2 linked regions of the Acidicapsa acidisoli genome follow. The main gene of each other region encodes a partner of the protein of the gene in region 2 in a complex. Links are inferred from orthologs where the notes say so. Each region holds a gene or a part of one and is shown on either strand. Other genes may lie near its edges.

Region 1 (6,488 bases), on a different replicon or contig from region 2:
GGCGCGGGAAGGGCGGGACGTGGTTCCGCTGGCCCTGCGGATGGAGAATCAGATTCCGTTGGGCATGGGCTGCGGTTCTTCCGCGGCTGGACGGCTGGCGGCGATTGCGCTTGCCTCGCATTTTGGCGGGTTGAACTGGAGCAGCGAGCGGATTCTGTCAGAGGCGTGTGCGCTGGAAGGGCATCCGGACAACGCGGCCGCGTGCTGGCTGGGAGGGATGGTTGTCGCCGCTTATGAAGGTGGGGTGATTCACTCGGCGCGGGTCGAGCCTCCCGCTGATTGGCGAGCGATGGTTGTGATGCCCACGGCGCCGCTGGCCACCAGCAAAGCGCGGGCCGTGCTCCCGGAGAGGTATTCGCGCGCCGATGCGGTCGCAAATATTCAGGCGGCGGCTCTTCTGGGACTCGCCTTTGCGCAGGGACGCGGGGACCTGCTGCGTCCGGCGATGGCCGACCGGATTCACCAGCCATATCGATCGGAGATCTGTCCGCTGCTGCCGCTTCTGCTTCCGCTAGCCGGGAGCGAGGGAATTCTGGGCGCAGCCTTGAGCGGCGCGGGACCATCGGTCTTGCTCGTACTTTCCGGAGACGAATGGGTCGCGGGCGCCTGCGAGGCGGTTCGGGATGCTATTTCCGGACAGGCGGAAGCGGAGATCCTGGCGGTCCGGTTTGAGCGAAGAGGTGTGACAAGAAACTTGAATTCCATCAATGAATTAGAACCGGCGGAAAGATAAGGGAGAGGCAAGGAGTTATCGCCGCTGAACCGCTTATTCCATGGTAGTTAGCAAGTAATACATCCCCCGATGGTGATTACCTTCAGTGTTACCTAAGATTTCTTGCTTTTGATCGGAAGAAAACCTAGATTCACCGTGTGGGCAGTTCTGGGGGAGGGCTGCTCTAGCGCCCGAGATTCCTTGATGGAGTCCGGGCGCTTTTATATTCAGGTTCATTTTGGGCTTGGTGCAGTTTGGGCTCTGGGTTTTTAGCCCTAGACCGTTGCCTTTGCGACTTCCGGCGATCAATTGCATCTCATAAACTGGCAGGTGCGGTTAGACTGACAGAGAGTGGCAATCTTGACTGTCAAGACCGCGAGGAGAATCATGGCCGGAAACGCAGTGTTTGAAGTGAGTGATGCAACGTTCGATCAGGAAGTGCTGCAATCGGAGCAGCCTGTCCTGGTAGACTTTTGGGCGGTTTGGTGCGGCCCCTGTAAGGCAATCGCCCCGATCGTTGACGATTTAGCGACGGCGTATGCCGGTAAACTGAAGGTAGTCAAGGTGGATGTCGACAAGAATGGCGCTACGCCTTCGCGTTATGGAATCCGCGGAATTCCGGCATTGCTGATCTTCAAGGGTGGTAAGGTTGCAGATCAGATTGTCGGGTATGTGCCCCGGGAAGTGATCGAAGAAAAGGTCAATCGCGTTCTGGCATTGTCTCCTGCCAGCGTGAATTAAGACATCAAAAAGCGGCCGGCGGCTTTAATGCCTGGCCGCTTTTTTGTCTCTAAGACAGCCATAAGTCAGCGATAGCGGCGGATGACTCCAAGGACTCGTCCCTGAATTGCGACCTGCGCGGCAGGGACGAAGATGGGGTCCATTTCTAGATTCGCCGGTTGCAGGCGTACTTGGCCGCCTTCCAGATAAAAGCGTTTTAAGGTGGTTTCCGACCCGCGCACCAGGGCGACCACAATCTCGCCTTGACGGGCGGTGCGGGTGCGTTCGACGAGGACGTAGTCGCCGCTGATGATGTGCTCGTCACGCATCGAATCACCCCGCACCTCAAGTGCGAAGACATCCTTGTTTCCCACCACATCATGCAAGGAGATGCTCTCGGTGTTCTCGGCCGCCTCGACCGGAAGACCGGCGGCAATTCTACCCATCAGGGGCAAGCGCTCGCTGGTCCGGGTGCGCGTGCCGACAGGCACAACGTCGATGGAACGGCTCCGATTGTGAACCCGGTCCAGCAGCCCCTTCTTTTCGAGGTTGGTGATGTGCTTGTGAACAGTGGCAAGCGACTTCAGATCCAATCCTCGCGCGATCTCTTCAAAGGAAGGCGAGTAGCCATTGCGGTTGACGAACGATTCCAGGAAGTCGAGAACCTCTTTTTGTCTGCGTGTAACAGCCATGGGCGCATTCTAGCGAATGAAAAGCGAAATAGCCAGAACTATTTTCGCTCTACCTTCCCCAACAGATTGTGAAGGCTGTCGGGCGCGGTGGGAGGATTCCAATGATCTTCCCCTCAGAAGTGTTCCATTTGGAAGCATTTTTGGGAATGCCTTTCAACTTCTCCCAATCCCGGAACTCTCCAGATTCTCCTAATGGAATTCCATTGAGGCACCTTCGGCTCACAGGGCAGTGTGGAGGTGAGGCAGTTGCCGCCAGCAAAAATACATGGCGTCTGACCTCCGGGAGCGAGTTCATGAAGTTGCTGATAGTCGAAGACGACCAGGCGCTGGCGATGTTCTTGAGGCGAGGCATGGAAGCAGACGGTCACCGGGTGCGTTGTGCTTATGACGGCGTCGAGGCTCTGGGGGCATTTCGGGACGAACTCCCGGATTTGACGATTCTGGATTTGAATCTGCCGGTGCTGGACGGGGAGCAGGCGCTTGCCGAAATGCGAGCTATCGACCCTCAGCTGCCGATCTTGATCCTGACCGGCCGGCAGGAAGTGGAAACGCGCATTCGGTGTCTTGATCTGGGCGCAGACGACCTGATGGTGAAGCCGTTCAGCCTGCACGAACTGCGCGCACGGTGCAGGGCACTTGTCCGGCGGAAACGGGAGGCGAGATTGATTCTCCGAGCAGGAGACCTTGAACTAGACCGGCTGGAGCATACAGCAAGGCGGGGGAATCAGGTAATCGCTCTGACCAACAAAGAGTTCGCGCTGCTGGAGCACCTGATGCTGAATCGAGGCCAGTGTGTCTCCCGGGTCGAACTACTGGATGCGGTGTGGGATATGGAGCCGGCCCAGACGACCAACATCGTCGACGTGTACATCAACTACTTGCGCCGCAAGCTGAAAGATCCTCCCCCGGGCTTCCTGTTGCGCACTGTTCGCGGGCAGGGGTATGTGGTGCCAACCGAGACGGAGATGCAGGTTTCGGTGCAGGCTTTGCTTGCAGCCCAAAACAGCCGGAACGCATTGGCGGGCACGGTTCCGATAGCGCATCCTGATCCGCTGAACAGTTCTGAATCCAGTCCGGTCCCGATCGCCTGAAGCAGTGAACTCAGAGAGCGATTCTCAACTCTTAGTTACATAACGCTATCCAAGGAGAGCAGCGCATGTTGCACAGTGTCATTTCGTCCGCAAATTCGATCGTTGCACCGACCGCTCCGCTGGTGTCGACCCGGTCGCGAACAAAGACTGTCCTGATTGCGAGTGCCGATGCGAGCCTTCGCGCACGGCTGCGCGAATGTTTGTCTGGCCTGCGCTGGCAGGTTCTGGAAGCTCCCGGCGGCGCGGAAGCCTGGCTGGCTGCCAAAACGGCGATGCCGCAACTGGATGCGATGGTCATCGATCCGTGGCTGGCCGATCTGGAAGTGAACGAGTTTCTATCGGAGTTTCATCGCGAAAACCCGCTTGTCGACGTGATGATGACCGACGGCACACCATTTCAAGAGGGCACTCGCAGTCCTCACCGCCAGGAGTTACTGTACGCACTGCGGAGCCTGGAGAGTGACACGGCGTCCTGGCAGGCAGCGCCCGAATTGGAGGAAAGAAGTGATTCCATCGCGCAACTCTTTCTTGCCCGTGGACAACAACGCCCTCAAGCGTTCGACTCTGGGCTCAGAAATCCTGTATGTATGTCGGCTTCGGAGAGCCCGTCCAGGCAGAGCAGCAATGACAAATCGACCGATCTGACTCGGCTGGCTCAGTCGCCTCAGCAAGGAGCCGGAATTCCCGTTTCTCTTGCCGGAGGTGGAGTGCCCGCAATGATTGTTGCCCGCCGCGAGGCCCAGACGGAACCTATTCCGGAGCTGATCGGATCCAGCGCGGTCATGCTGGATGTGAGCCGCCGCATCCGTTTGGTTGCCGCCAGGTCGACTCCAGTGTTGATTGAGGGGCCGACCGGGACGGGAAAAGAACTGGTAGCCGAGGCGCTGCACCGCCTTTCGACCCGAAGCCGTAAACCATTTGTTGCCATCAATTGCGCGGCTATTCCCGAGGCACTCCTTGAGGCGGAGCTTTTCGGTCACACTCGGGGTGCATTTACCGGCGCGGTACAGGGGCGAATCGGGAGGATTGAGTCGGCCGACGGCGGAACGCTGTTTCTGGATGAGATCGGTGAGATTCCGCTGGCGCTGCAATCGAAGCTCCTGCGGTTCTTCGAGAGCGGCGAGTTGCAGCGGATTGGGGATAACGAGAGGGTCAAGGTAGATGTGCGAATTGTTGCCGCGACCCACCAGCCTATGGCGGAATTAGCGCAGAAGGGGCTGTTTCGCGCCGACTTGTATTACCGGCTGGCTGTTTTTCTGATTCGGACTCCGGCTCTGTCGGAACACATGGAAGATCTGCCGCAACTCGTGGGTCATTTCCTGGAGAGGATGGGGCGTAAGTCGCCCGTGAAGCGGATCGATCCCGGCGCCATGTCAAAGCTCTCCGGTCACCCATGGCCAGGAAACGTGCGGGAGTTGGAGCATGTGTTGGAGCGAGCCGCGATTCTGGCTGGAGACGAGCCAGTGATTTCTCGGGATGAGATTGATTTTGGCTTGGTCCCGGTGAATTGAAGAAGCTTTGTTTGTGCTGTGATGCAGTTCCGGGAATTGCATTAGAAGTTTCTAGGCTGTGTCTGGTTCGCGTGGTTGAGCGAATGCAACTCTGCCAGCGAGTTCCGAAAGCGCAGAGGAAGTCAGGAGAGTATGCAGATAGCTACGGATTTAAGCGACAAAATTGCCAGGTATCTGGACCTCAATACCCGTCAGATCCAGTTGACGTCCGCCAATATGGCAAATATCGATACTCCCGGCTATCGCGCTGTAGGGATGGACTTTGAGGGCGAGATGCGGCAGGCGATGAATGCTATCGACTCGGACGAGGCGCTTCCTGAGCCGCAGTTGATCGCCGAGGATGGCCTGATTGTGCGGCCGGATGGAAACAACGTCTCGATGGACCGGGAGGGCTTGAATCTGGCCGAGGCGCAGTTGCGGTTCAAGGCCGGAGTGGCGCTGCTCAAGGGGCAGTACAACGGGATCATGGACGCGATCCACGCGGACGCGAAATAGAAACGCGGGAACGGGAGCCGACGAGTGAATCTCTTTGGAATGATCGATCAATCCGGATCGGCGATGCAGGCGGAGCGAATGCGCGCCGAAGTGGTGGCGGCCAACATGGCCAACGCGGAAACGACACGGACTTCTGCGGGCACGCCCTATCACCGCCAGCACGTGGTCTTTGCGGCTGGCAGAGGCGACCCGGAGTTTGCCAATCAGCTTGATGCGTCGATGGCTGCTCCGGGCCAGGGTCCCTTTTCCGGATTTGCGCCCGGGTTGCCTACGGGGTCGCTCGCTGGCGGCAATATCGCACCGGGAGTACACATTGCAGCGGTTGTGCAGGATACGGCGCCTCCGCTGAAGCGCTACGATCCCAGCCACCCAGACGCGGACGCTGAGGGATATGTCTCTTATCCGGATATCAACCCGCTTACCGAGATGGTCGACCTGATGGGAGCGACGCGGGCCTACGGCCTGAATGCTTCGGCAGTGCAGGCCGAGAAATCGATGATCAGTTCGGCCTTGGATATCTCCAAGTGAAGCCGGCTGCCGAATCGCAAACCAGAAAGGCAGATGCATGTTGCCAGTGACGCAGACTCCAGTTTCTCTCTTCGGTGCACCGCTCGAGGCCGGTCCGGCGAACGGTGTGGCATTCGCGCCCGGCATTACGGATTTACACGGCGCTGTTGCGGGCGCTCCGGCTCCCTTTGCCGACGTTTTCACCGACGCCATGGGGCAGGTGGAGCAGCTTGAGAAGCAGGCGAAGACGGCAATCGAAGGCCTGATGACGGGCAAGGGCGTGGATGTGCACGAGGCGATGATTGCATCGCAAAAGGCAGGGATGGGTTTTGAGCTGGTGCTCTCGGTGCGCAACAAGGCGCTGGCGGCCTACCAGCAGGTCATGGGAATGCAGTTCTAGCCGTTCAAGTCGGATTGATGGGGAGCCATGGCAGCTGGAGCACAGTTAGATAAGAAATCGCCGACTCCGGGGATTCCAGAGCCGGTCGGAGCGCAGGGTGCGCTCGGAGTCTTCGGGGATTACTGGAGCAAAGGTGCAGCGCAATGGGCGCTGTTGCCGCCTCGGCAGCGCAATTGGGCTTTGATCGGAGCAGCCCTCATCCTGGCAACGATCTCTGGTATGGCCTGGTACGGCACTCGAACGGATTGGCGAACGCTGTATGCCGGTCTCGATCCGGAGGATTCGCGGCAGATGGCGCAGGTTCTTACCCAGGCGCAGATACCATTCGATCTGGCGGCCAACGGAACGGCGATTCGAGTT
Region 2 (6,496 bases):
CTGCGACCGCGCTCCAGGCGGTCACGCGCTTTGAATAAAACGCCGCGAGAACCACCGGCGTCAGTGCTGCCGAATAAATCGTGTACGCGTACAGCATTTTCTGCAGAATGCTCTGAGCGTAGATGGCCTGATAGAGCGCCCAGCAGCCAAGAACCACGACCGCCAACCGTGAGATGATCAGCACCCGCTTGTGAGACGCGTCCGGCGCGATATAGCGCACAAAGACGTCGTTGACCAGATTTGTGGCCGGAGAAAACAGGTAATTCGAAGCAGTGGAGATCACCTTGGCAAACACCGCCGAGAGCAGCAACGCGCCCATGAATGCAGGCAGCCCGTGACGCGCCGTGTAGGGGATGATTTCGTAGGGCTGCTTTGCTACCTCGCCAGTCTGGTAAAGCGCCGAACCGAAGACCGCGATAGCCACGATCAAAGTCTCCAGCAGAACAGTGCCGAGAATCCAGCCTATGACCGAAATCCGCGCGTCCTTCTCGGATTTCGCCGAGAAGAACTTCTGATACATTACCTGATTGCCCAGCATCAGCAGCATCGTCGGAACAAGAAATTCCATCGCCCGCAAGAAGGTCAGATTTCCGAGTATCTGAAAATGTGTCTCCGGCAGCGTCGCATGAAGACCGGTCCATCCACCGGCCTTCACAAACAGCATTGGTGCGGAGATGATGCAGATCACTGTGACCAGCGAACCGATAGCCACATCCATATACGCCACCGACGACATGCCGGCCAGGGCCGTCGACACGATGACGAAGACGGCGATGATGTAGGTGCCCAGCTCGGGCGAGACGGTCTCGGGAAAGATCAGGTGCAGTACGTTGCCGCCGCCTTTGAACTGGTAGCTGGTGATGCCTACGTAGGCAAAGAGAATGGCGATCGTGCCCAGAACCCGCGCCGTCTGGTTGTAGCGTGCCTCCAGCAGATCCGGCAAGGTGAATTGCGCGAACTTTCGTGCGCGCGGCGCGATGAAGTAGATGAGCAACAGGCCCAGCCAGCCGCCGCCAGCCTGCCAGAGCGCGGCAAATCCGTTCCGGTACGCATTTTCCGCACCGGCAAAGAGCGACCCCGCACCGATCCACGACGTGAGCAGCGTGAGCACCAGCACCGTAGCCGGCAGCGACCGCCCGGCAACCAGATAATCCGCCTTGGTCTTGACCAGCGAGGCACGAAACAGCGAAACGCCCATGAGCGCGGCAGCTATGACAACAAGCAGAATGACGTAAAGCGACGACATGGGCAGGCGTTTCCTTCGCAGACTCGAATTAAAGCGAGTGTAACGGATGGGGCTCGGAAAAAGCCTCGGAGCCGGTCAGAGCAGGGACTGAATCCGGCTCCGGGCGACATTAAGCGCAATGCCCCTTAGAACCACCAGCTTCGATCTGCCCGTCTGGCCATACGCAACGATCACAGCGGAGCGCGCAACGCTGAATATTTCCGCCAGAAAATCGACAAGCGCCTCATTCGCTCGTCCCTCAATGGGTGGCGCCTGGAGCGCGATTTTCAGCCGCGAATCGGCGCCTTCGCCGTGGATGCCAGCAATTGCCGTGCGTTTCGCTCCCGGCTGAACGCGAATCGCAAGCGAGCAGCCATCCGGATGATCTCGCAGAAAGCTCGTCGCCGTATCATCGCTCATTTCGGATAGCCGGGCCGCATCCCGAAAAGCGCCGTTCCAACGCGGATGCGGGTCGCGCCCTCGGCGATGGCCAGCGAAAAATCTCCGCTCATGCCCATCGACAGCACCGGCAGATTGAGCCGTGGATGCTCCACCGCGAAACGGTCCCGCAGCAGCTTCAGCGCACGGAAACAGCCGCGAGTCTCGTCTTCCGGCACATCCAGCGGAGCGATGGTCATCAAACCTTGCGCCTCCAGATTGTGCAGCGACGGCAGCTTTTCCAACAGTTCCGCCAGCTCGGTCGAATCTGGGGCAAGACCAGCCTTCGATTCCTCATGACTGAGCTTGATCTCCAGCAGCACCGGCAGCCGCTTGCCGATTCGCCCAGCGGCTTCATCGAGCCGTTCCGCAAGTCGCAGCGAATCCACCGAATCGACGGCGTCGAAGACCTCAACAGCCTTCGCTGCCTTATTCGATTGCAAATGCCCGATCAGATGCGCCCGCATCCGGCCGCGAACACCGGCCGCGGCTAACTCGACAGACTTGGCCGCAAACTCCTGTACACGGTTTTCGCCAAAGACGCGCAAGCGGAGCTCAACGGCTGCAACGAGCGCTTCCGCAGGATGATTCTTGGAGACAGCCACTAGTTCCACCTCGGAACGAGCGCGATTGGCCGCACGGCACGAGCTTGCAATCAGGTCTTCGAGCCGTTCGAGATTGCGCGCAAGATCTTCCCGGATCACCGTCTGCCGTTCTGTTTGCTCGCTCATGTCCCCCGCTCCCGATGCAACAACCCATGGCCACCGTCCGTCATCCTAGCTGATATGTGGACAGTAATATTGCTCATTCTCTCGAATATCTGCATGACAATCGCCTGGTACGGACACCTGAAATACCGCCAGGATGCACTTTGGAAAGTGATCCTCGTAAGCTGGGGCATCGCCTTCTTTGAATATTGCCTGCAAGTCCCGGCCAATCGGATCGGATCGGAACGCTTCAGCCCGGTGCAACTCAAGGTAATGCAGGAGATCATCACCCTCTGCGTCTTCGCCGTCTTCACCATGCTCTACTTCGGAACCCAGCTCCGATGGAACCACGCCGCGGCGGGGCTTTGCCTGGTCGCCGCGGCGTTCTTCGTCTTCAAGCCATGGTAAGCAACGTTCTACTGAGGAGTGGCCGACGCCAGCCCTCAGTGTCCGTGCTCTTCTAGGAACTTCTCCGCTTCGAGCGCAGCCATGCAGCCCGTCCCGGCTGCAGTGATGGCCTGGCGATAGCGCCGGTCCTGCACGTCGCCGCAAGCGAAGACTCCTGCGACTTTGGTCAGCACGTTGTCTTTCGTGCGGATGTATCCCTCGTCGTCCAGGTCAATCTGGCCGTGGAACATCTTGGCATTGGGCTCATGACCGATGCCGAGAAAGAACCCTGTCACCGGCAGGACTGACTTTTCGCCGGTCTTGACATTGCGGATGTGCAGCCCGCAGACCGACTTCTCCTCGACGCCGAGCACTTCGTCGACGACCGTGTCGGTCAGGATCTGGATCTTGGGATGAGCAATGACCCGCTCCATCATCACCTTCGAAGCGCGGAAGCTTTCGCGGCGGTGCAGCAGGTAAACCTTGGTCGCGAACCGGGTCAGAAACAGCGACTCTTCCATCGCGGTATCGCCGCCGCCGACGACAGCAATCTCCTGGCCGTTGAAGAAGAATCCGTCGCAGGTGGCGCAGCTTGAGACGCCGTGGCCGATCAAGGCCTGCTCACTCGGCAGCCCCAGCCAGCGCGCGCTGGCGCCGGAGGCAATGATCAGGGTACGAGCGCCGTACTCTCCGTTCGACGTCTTCAGCCGGAACGGGTGCACGTTCAAATCAACCGAAACCAGGTGGCTCGTCTTGAACTCAGCGCCAAATCGCGCCGCCTGTTTCTTCATGTTTTCAATCAGTTCCGGCCCTTGAATGCCATCTGGCCATCCCGGAAAATTCTCGACCAGGGTGGTAATGGAAAGCTGGCCGCCCGGTTCGTGACCTTCCAGCACCAGCGGCTTGAGGTTGGCACGTGCGGTGTAAATAGCGGCAGTGAGGCCTGCGCAGCCGGAACCCAGAATGACGGTATCGCGAATTTCCTGCATTGTGATCTTTCCCCAGCGATTTATGTGGACTTGGTAATTGTAGTGGAGTACCCGGAACAATCCCCGACTTCCAGCCGCACCGCATCGCTTCTCTTCTGGAGATAAGATGAAGCTTATGGCGAATCTGACTCTGATCTACGGTCTCCGCCTCCTGCCCGAGGGCGAAGTCGCTCAGGTGCAGGACGCAACCCTCAAACTAGCCAATGGCCAAGAAGCGCATGTCACGATGCACGTACTCGAAGGCTCCCGAGAAGAAATCGAGGGCCAGCTGCGCATGAGCATCGACGCCTTCTTCGACTTCTATCCGGAGATTTAAGCAGGCCCAGAGCCGTCGGCGAAGTCCTCGACGGCCCTCTGCGAATTACCGAAAACGTCGTTTTGCGGGCGGTTGATTGGCGAGCTTACCTCAGTCGCCGTTGTAGCTGTCGAAGGTACGCTATCGAGCCAGCAGTCCATAACAGGTTGAAGAAAGTTCCTATGGCACGCGGAAATACCGGCCCACCGTTCATCCAACCGAAGACCAAACATGCAAGCATGAGAGCTATAAAACTCCTTACAAACCAGATTCGACGGACTACGCGTCGTCGCTCCCGGATTTTTAGCTCGCCTATCACCGAAGACTATTGTAGTGTGGCCGATCAGAAACGAACATCTCGTAAAGTCTCATTTTAGGTCGCTTCAAGGAGGCAACTTAAATTCGTCAACAAAATCTGCGAATTACCGAAAACGGCGTCTTCAAGAGAGCTCACCTCTGCCCGTAGCCCGTAAAAACGTAATCTTTTGATTTCACTGCCGTGTGGCACGCGAATCCGCACTTGGCATCGTTCCCCTGCGGCGGCTTGTCTTTCAAGTTGGCGGCCCTGAACGCATTGGACGCCGCGTCATACTCGAATGCGCCGTAACCCCATCCGCCGCTGTCCGCGAACCGCTTGCTGTCCTTCAGCATGAGATCAACGTCATGCTGGGTGCCTGGCACTGTCGGCGCACCGGGTTCCTCGACATTCACTTTCGCGATCCAATGGACCTTCACCATCTTGGCGCCATCGGGAAAGGGCTTGCCGTTACCGGGAATACCCGCCTTGTAGGCGTTGATCATCGCCGGATTGCCGAGGATCGCGGCGAGTGTATTGCCGTTATGACTGATGGCGATCACCGGCCAGCTTTCGTATCCCTTGAACTCGGAGAACGCGACGCCATTCAGTACTTTGAGGGCGTACTTGTCCTGCGCAGGAATGGCGGCTTGTGCCTGTGACGGGACTGCTGTGGAAGCGGAGGCGGAGTCGAGCCGGGGAAGGCTGTGGATGAAGCGTGCAAGCTTCCAGGTGTCGTTCTCGGAAATGCTCGACCGCCAGGCAGGCATGCCTGTGAGGCGAACTCCGTTCTGTATGATCCAAAACAGTTCCGCGTCGCTCCAGTGCTGCACGTGGGCCGAGGTGAGATCCATGGCAGGCGGGGCCATGCTGTGCCCGAGACTCGTATCTCCGCGCCCGTCGGGAGCGTGACATTGGGCGCACGACCCGAGAAACACTTCCTGCCCCTGGCTCACGACCTCGCCCGTCTCAGGCAGGGGGTTATTTTTCTTTCCTGCCTCCAATGGAATGGCAACGTCTTTAGCTGCATTGGCCAGGTTGCTTTCCTCCTGGGAAGGATGTTTGTCCGCTGTGCAACCTGTAAGCAAAGCGCCCAGCATTGCAATGATTACTCCAAGCCTCAGATTCTGTTCTAGCGCCACACGGCAATCATTTCCGCGCCACCTGCCAATCCACGGCAGGCCTGTAGATTCCCTGAGAAGTTCAGGCATCGTGTGTTCTCCTCCGCAAAGAGAGCCTTCCAAACCCGATGTGACGTGCGTCTGGAACACTTGCAATTAAGCCGGAGGCAAGGGAGTAAAACAATTGGACGATGGTATCGACCGGTACCTTCGTATCAAGTGCGCGGGAGGGATGTCAGGGGCGGAGTGAACGTGGTCCGCCAACGGCATCCGTTCCTGTTAGAAAACCCTCACAGTAGCTCGCCCTTTTCGGATGTTCTCGTGTTCATCCAGCATTGGCCGTTGAAGTTCCGTTGAAGTTCCACTGTCTTCTTCGGTGGAGGCCTTTGCTCGAATGTTCCCGCGACTTTTTCCCTCCCCTTGGCTGTTCAGTTGCCTGCTCATCGGAGCGTCTGTCGCGTTCTTTTTCGCGCCATCTGCGGCCTTGGCCGGCGGCCCGAAGTACGTCGCCGGAGTGAGCTACTTCAATCCCGCTGTGATGGGCCAGCCGGTGATCTGGCCCGGCGGACAGGTAAAGTATTTCGTCGATCAGGGTCCGCTCGGACCAGTCTCGAACGCGCAGGCCGTCGCCATGGTCGATGCCGCAGCCGCGATCTGGAGCGCCGTGCCGACAGCAGCAGTCAACCTCACCGACTCCGGCAGCCTCGCCGAAGACGTGAACGGCAGCAATGTCTTCGCAGGCAATGGCTTTCTCTACGCCCCGGCCGACGTAGCTCCCACCGCGACTTCGACACCCGTCGCCGTGATCTTCGACTCCGACGGCTCCGTCATGGACGCGCTCGAAGGCGCGGGAGCCAGCGAACCCGATAACTGCTCCATGAACAGCCTGCTTGTCTGGATCGATAACATGAGCGTCAACGCCAACCTGGCTCATGGCGTAATCCTGCTGAATGGCCGCTGCGCCACCTCGGCAAACCTGCTCGCTATGATGAGCTATCAACTGGAGCGCGCCTTCGGGCGCATTCTCGGCCTCGATTTT

Evidence for each region.
Region 1: the proteins of trxB (region 2) and trxA are in contact, whole or in part, in a crystal structure (PDB 1F6M), measured with the Escherichia coli proteins. The link is inferred for Acidicapsa acidisoli from one-to-one orthologs.

Annotation. Positions count from the first base shown.
Region 1 is NZ_JAGSYI010000002.1:521,239-527,726, reverse strand. Bases 1-2,776 are described here. They hold trxA (thioredoxin), read left to right. Parts: upstream 1-1,099; coding sequence 1,100-1,453; downstream 1,454-2,776. Other genes in these bases: OHL23_RS12205 (response regulator transcription factor), read left to right, coding at 2,418-2,776; lexA (transcriptional repressor LexA), read right to left, coding at 1,519-2,124; thrB (homoserine kinase), read left to right, coding at 1-733. Also shown: more of OHL23_RS12205, read left to right, coding at 2,777-3,215; OHL23_RS12200 (sigma-54-dependent transcriptional regulator), read left to right, coding at 3,281-4,726; flagellar basal body rod protein FlgB, read left to right, coding at 4,859-5,221; flagellar basal body rod protein FlgC, read left to right, coding at 5,246-5,749; flagellar hook-basal body complex protein FliE, read left to right, coding at 5,787-6,128; flagellar basal-body MS-ring/collar protein FliF, read left to right, coding at 6,156-6,488. UniProt on the Escherichia coli protein: Participates in various redox reactions through the reversible oxidation of its active center dithiol to a disulfide and catalyzes dithiol-disulfide exchange reactions.
Region 2 is NZ_JAGSYI010000001.1:2,223,391-2,229,886, reverse strand. What follows is about bases 1,781-4,564. They hold trxB (thioredoxin-disulfide reductase), read right to left. Parts: upstream 3,747-4,564; coding sequence 2,814-3,746; downstream 1,781-2,813. Other genes in these bases: OHL23_RS08945 (cytochrome P460 family protein), read right to left, coding at 4,492-4,564; OHL23_RS08950 (allantoinase), read left to right, coding at 3,853-4,062; OHL23_RS08960 (DMT family protein), read left to right, coding at 2,449-2,778; OHL23_RS08965 (YggS family pyridoxal phosphate-dependent enzyme), read right to left, coding at 1,781-2,394. Also shown: OHL23_RS08975 (sodium:solute symporter family protein), read right to left, coding at 1-1,246; OHL23_RS08970 (DUF167 domain-containing protein), read right to left, coding at 1,322-1,645; more of OHL23_RS08965, read right to left, coding at 1,642-1,780; more of OHL23_RS08945, read right to left, coding at 4,565-5,547; OHL23_RS08940 (IPT/TIG domain-containing protein), read left to right, coding at 5,852-6,496.